Regions from separate parts of the Exiguobacterium sp. LL15 genome, predicted to be linked through region 1. Evidence: predicted binding sites of a transcription regulator. Region 1 holds the regulator's gene; the other holds the start of a gene.
The links. Region 1 encodes LexA, which represses DNA repair genes until DNA is damaged. Its sites were predicted from a motif close to CGAACATATGTTCG; they were not measured.
Positions count from the first base shown of each region.

Region 1 (3,158 bases):
TATACTTGTTTTCCATTTCGAAATCCCCCTTGAGCGGTATGTGTTAGTGAGACGTGATCTTAGTAGATCAATTGATAGATGAACACGGCAATCGCTCCACCGATGATTGGACCAACGACAGGAATCCATGAATAGCCCCAGTCAGATGAACCTTTATTCGGAATCGGTAGGATAGCGTGCGCGATACGCGGTCCAAGGTCACGAGCCGGGTTGATGGCATACCCTGTTGTACCACCGAGCGAGAGACCGATGACGACGACGAGTAAACCGACGATGAGTGGTTTTAAGCCGTCTCCGAACGTCGTTAAACCAAGTGCCAAGATACCGAAGACGAGAACGAATGTCCCGATGATCTCAGAAATCAAGTTCGACGGCGTATGACGAATCGCTGGACCTGTTGCGAACACACCGAGTTTTGCGGCTTGATCATCAGTCGCTTCAAAATGTTTCATGTAATGAAGCCAAACGAGAATGGCGCCGATGAAAGCTCCGACAAGTTGTCCGGCAATGTAGATCGGAACGTCTGCCCACGGTAGGTCAGAGTTCAAAGCAAGTGCAATCGTCAATGCGGGGTTCAAGTGTGCTCCGCTTTCAGCAGCGACGAATGCTGCTGTCATGACGGCAAGACCCCAAGCGAACGTGATGACGATCCATCCGCTGTTTTCCGATTTCGTCTTTTTCAAGACGACACCGGCGACGACTCCATCCCCGAGCAGGATGAGGATCATCGTACCGATCATTTCTAGTACAAAGTTATTCATGCAAAAACCCTCCCTTTGGATTAAAGCAGATAATGGCCTTTCTACTTTAAATTACTCCGATTTGAGAACGTTTTCAATACATATAATTGAAATATAGGAATGGAAATTTTTTATTTTGATGTTTAAAGATACGAAAAAGTGGATAAGAAAACACCTCTTCCTGCCTGCAAGCAAGCAAAAGAGGTGTTACCGACGACGTTTTTTTCTTTTTTTAGGTCGAAACCAACTGCTGGAATAATCTAGTAGGATATGAATCGTACTCGCCACCATGATGCCAACGATGAATGCAGGCAAGGAAGCAAACCACGAATCAATCGTAGCAGAATCAAGAACCTGAAAATATAGACTTATAAATAGTAGGGGAATCAGAATCGCAGCACTATAAAGAAGCCGAATGATGTCTCCGATGATCAGTCCATGCGACCAGATCGATCGGTGAGGCATGATCTTGACATACGGCATCCAAAGAACTCGAAATGGTCCAAAGCGATAATACGGTTCTGACTTTAAATCGAGGTCGGGTGACAACCAAAGGGTACCGACAGCGATACCGATGGCAGTCGGTAACCAATCGGTTTGTTGCGTTGCGACCGAATACGCAACGTAACCCGTCAGTGCGACGGTATTGACGGTATCATGTACATTTCCTGATGGCATGAAAAAAGACCAGTCGTAACTGGTCCCTCCGTCAATGAATCGTCCGATACACGCCGATTACCTTACCAAGAATGGAGACATTATCGAAATACATCGGATCCATCGAGTCATTTTCTGGTTGTAGACGTACCTGTTGATCTTCTAAGAAGAACCGTTTCACCGTCGCTTCGCTATCTTCGGTCATAGCTACGACGATTTCTCCGTTTTCTGCTGTGTTTTGTTGGCGCACGATGACACGATCGCCGTCAAGAATACCTGCGTTAATCATCGATTCACCATCGATCGTCAACATGAAGACCGTCTCGTTCCCTACATAATGTGCAGGGAGTGGGAACTGTTCTTCGATGTTTTCAATCGCTGTAATCGGAAGACCTGCTGTGACTTTCCCGATGACGGGAACATGGACGATGGCTTCCGTGATTTCTTCAGGCTTATCAAGCAATATCTCAATCGCACGTGGTTTCGTCGGGTCACGGCGAATCATTCCCCGTTTCTCGAGTCGATCCAAATGACCGTGTACCGTCGAGCTAGACGCGAGTCCGACTGCTTCTCCGATTTCACGAACTGATGGTGGATACCCCTTCAGTTTCACTTCAGAGACGATGTAGTCGAGAATCTCTTGTTGGCGCTTAGACATTTTCCGCATACGAATTGCCACCTCTTTCTGGATTGAAGTTTGAAATGTAAGAATATATGTTTCTAGATTCACTATAACATAGAACAAATGAGCGTACAAACAATTGTTCGACATTTTGTGTTGACCGAACACGGGTTCTGTGTTTATTATGAGTTATGCGAACAATTGTTCCGCGAACGTTTATTCTAACTCATTCATTTCATATTTGGAGGGATTCATGATGATTCATACGATTCGTACTCATGCTTTTTCAATTCTCTTCTATGCATTAAGTATTGCCTTCGTGATCTTTTTACTCACACCGCGCCCGGATGAAAAAGTGGCGCAACTAATGACTGCTTCCGTTACGGTCGATGAGAACGCTACAGTTGAACAAATCGCTGAAGTCTACAATGACGGTTCGATGTCAGATGAAGAATACGTCAACTGGTTGATTAAAAATAATGATGTCGAGACAAAACACGTCATCTCAAAAAGCAAAATCGTTGTACCAATCGCACAACAATGACAAAATGGAAAAGTTGTGAAAGAACGAACAGGGATGTGAGGTACGATGAAGGTCGTGATTTATTGTCGGGTGTCGACCGAAAAAGAAGCACAAGATAGTTCGATTGAACGCCAACGGATGGAACTTTCGAAGGTCGCGTCTCAAAAGGGTTTTGATGTCGTGGATGTCGTCTCTGAAAAAGAGAGTGGATATGACGTCGATCGGGAAGGGATGCTGACGGTTCTTGATCATGTGACACGTGATGCGGTAGATGCGGTCCTCGTAACGGATGACACACGGATTGGTCGAGGGAATGCGAAAATCGCTATTTTGCACACGTTTAAGAAGCACGGTGTTCGGTTGATGACACTTGATTCCGATGGAGAATACCAACTTGCTGATGCAGAAGCGATGGTCCTTGAGATCGTCTCACTCGTGGAAGAATATCAACGTAAACTGCATAATGCAAAAATCGCGCGCGGCATGCGGCGAGCGGTCGAACAAGGCTTTCGCCCGGAACGAAATCTGAATCGCCAAGGAGAGAACGCCGGGCGTAGCCGAAAGGACGTACCGATCGAAGAAATCGTACGTCTTCGAGAGCTCGGACTGACGTTTT
Region 1 covers NZ_JANFNX010000001.1:1,744,006-1,747,163, reverse strand. The annotation lists gene glpK (glycerol kinase GlpK) at 1-16, opposite strand, end outside; gene NOM72_RS09175 (MIP/aquaporin family protein) at 60-761, opposite strand; gene NOM72_RS09170 (metal-binding protein) at 948-1,418, opposite strand; gene lexA (transcriptional repressor LexA) at 1,450-2,064, opposite strand; gene yneA (cell division suppressor protein YneA) at 2,276-2,563, shown strand; gene NOM72_RS09155 (YneB family resolvase-like protein) at 2,609-3,158, shown strand, end outside.

Region 2 (3,158 bases), 1.4 Mb from region 1:
CAATCCGTTCCAGCGTCTTGATCTCCGAGTGCATGTAGTTGACCTTGACACCGTTCTCTTTCAAGTAGTCGGTCAAGTCTTCTGCCATCTTCTTCGTCAGTGTCGTCACGAGAACACGTTCGTTCTTCGCGACCCGGTCACGGATGTTATCCATCAAGTAATCGATTTGTCCCGTGATCGGATGAATCTCGATCGTTGGATCAACGAGACCGGTCGGACGGATGATTTGCTCGACCATCTCTTTCGAATGTTCGAGTTCATACGGTCCTGGTGTCGCCGAGATATAGATCGCCTGACTGACTTTTTCCTCGAACTCCTCGAACCGTAACGGACGGTTGTCTTTTGCCGACGGAAGACGGAAGCCGTGATCGACGAGGACTTGTTTCCGTGCCTGGTCGCCGTTATACATCCCGCGAATTTGCGGCAGTGTGACGTGCGACTCATCGGCAACGAGTAAGAAGTCCTTCGGGAAGTAATCGAGCAATGTATACGGTGTTGCCCCTTCCGGCATCAAGTTCAAATGGCGCGAGTAGTTCTCGATTCCGGAGCAATAGCCCATCTCACGCATCATCTCGAGATCGTAGTTCGTCCGTTGTTCGAGCCGTTGCGCTTCGAGCAACTGATTGTCTTCGCGTAGCTTCGCAAGCTGGACCTCTAGTTCCTTCTCGATGTTCGCGATCGCCTTCTGCAGACGGGTATCCCCCGTCACGAAGTGGGACGCCGGGAAGATCGAGATGTGCTCACGGTCCGCGACGATCTCACCTGTCAGCGGATCCATATCACGAATCCGTTCGATCTCGTCACCGAAGAACTCGACCCGGACACATTGTTCATCGCGTGACGCCGGGAAGATTTCGACGACGTCTCCGCGGACGCGGAACCGTCCGCGCTGGAAGTCGATGTCGTTACGCTCATACTGGATGTCGATTAGACGACGGAGCATCTCGTTTCGCCCCATCTCATTGCCGACACGCAGTGACAAGACGTGGTTGTTGTACTCTTCCGGGTTACCGAGACCATAGATACACGAGACAGAAGCAACGATCAAGACGTCCTCCCGTTCGAACAGGGCGGACGTCGCCGAGTGACGTAGTTTATCAATCTCATCGTTGATCGAAGAGTCCTTCTCAATGAACGTATCCGTCGACGGTACATACGCTTCCGGTTGATAATAATCATAAAAACTAACGAAGTATTCGACCGCATTGTTCGGGAAGAATTCCTTGAACTCCGAGTAGAGTTGTCCCGCTAGTGTTTTGTTATGGGCAAGGACGAGCGTCGGTTTCTTGATTTCCTTGATGACGTTCGAGACCGTGAACGTCTTCCCGGTACCGGTCGCCCCAAGCAACGTCTGATGTCGTTCGCCTTGTTTTAGCCCAGTCACCAATTTTTCGATTGCCGTCGGCTGATCACCGCCTGGCTCAAATGGTGAAACGAGTTCAAAATCCATCGTTTGCTTCCCCCTCATCACGTAAAAAATCTATTTTTATTGTACCACTTTACGAACAAACATTCGATTATGAAGTGCTTCTTTTAGGAAGTTACCCTTTTTTTCGAAAATGCAAAAGTTTCTTTTTGCTTCTAGTGTTGATCCTCGGTTTTTCTGCCGACAAAAAAATCCCCGTCACGGCTGTTCCGTGACAGGGATGTACTAATTTAATGCAAAGACCGCACTTTAGTGCGACCATGGACCGGCTCGTTGACGAACAGGATACCAAGCTCATGATGATCTTGTTCATAGAAGGCACGTTGCGCAAACCGGATGTCACCGTTATGGTTCATGACTTCAAGACGCAGATACGGTTTGTGTTTTTGGATCGCTTCGTAGAACGATGCTTCCGAATCGACCTTCTCACCATTGACCTTATAGATCGCTTCACCCGGAATCAAGCCCATCTCGGCAGCTGGTTTATCAGGTAGCGTTCCAAGAATGACGGCACCACGCGTTCCATTGAGGAACAATGGTGTCTGTGCCCGGTTCAAGCGTTTGACCCGCTGATGCAATAGGATATGCAGAACGAGCAACAAAACGATCCCGTACAGCCATTCAGCTTGTCCGGTGACGTATGCAAGAACCGTCAATAGAATCGCGACGAGACTCGTGATCAAACGTCCTTGAACGAGCGGACGCATCAATTCTTTCGGCAACTTACCCGTAAAGAGGAAGCTGAAGCCGATTGGTAACCAAAGCACGATTGGAACGAGCTCTGGGAAGCTGTAACGTGGCCACCAGGCTTCAAGCACGTCGCCCGGAACAAAGACGAGCAAAGGCAATAGCCAAAGTTTATTCGCTGACAGCCCACCGATGAAGCGACCACGCTTCGAGACGACGAGTGACGGTGACAGGCGTCGTTGCCCGCGCCACCAGACGAGGAGACATTCCGCGACGAGCGTTAACGTCGCAAGCAATAAAATCATTTTCGGCTCAACCTGACGAACCGGATCAAGACGTGCATCCATTAGGAACCAACCGGCAAGTCCAAGCAAGACGATCGGCCAAAGCGGTATGTTCAAGCGAACGATACCGACCAACAGCAAGACGCTCGAGAGTCCGAGTAACAACAGAGCGTATTGCGGCGTCAGCGTCAATCCGAACCAGCCGCTGACGACAGACAGGACGAGACCAACGAGTAACCCCGGTAAAAGCGTTTCGAGGACATCGCTTCGTTTACCGTGCGTCCGGGAGCGGAACAGTCCACGTTCCCGTTTGACACGCCGGATGCCGATGACCCAACTGACAAGGAGTGCTAACCACAAGGTCGGACTGGCGATGAGACTAATCGCGGTCCAACCAATTTCATCGAGTAATTCCACGCGCATTCAGACCTCTTTCCATTCCTTATTATTGAGCAGCGACCTCGAGTGCTTTTTTCCGCTGGACGTCATTCTTATCGTCCTCGAGTTTCTTCAGGAGACGCGTCTCCATCTCACCCGCTGTCTGCTGATCGATTTTTCCAGTGACATCAAGCTTCGCATCCTTTTGCAAGGCTTCGACGGCTTTCTTCATCGTGTCACCGAAATACCCATCCTGTCCTTTTGGCTCGAAACCGATTGCTTCGAGGACGAGGTGAGCATTTTCGACTGATTTTCCATAATCGCCGACTGCGAGTGACTTTTGATCAGTCAAAATCTTCGTGACGTTGAAGTACGCCGGTTGC
Region 2 covers NZ_JANFNX010000001.1:391,078-394,235, reverse strand. The annotation lists gene uvrB (excinuclease ABC subunit UvrB) at 1-1,450, opposite strand, end outside; gene NOM72_RS01835 (PDZ domain-containing protein) at 1,657-2,820, opposite strand; gene NOM72_RS01830 (S41 family peptidase) at 2,843-3,158, opposite strand, start outside.
Region 2: a site for LexA is predicted at 1,503-1,516, ahead of uvrB (excinuclease ABC subunit UvrB). Genes of this name have one in related genera too.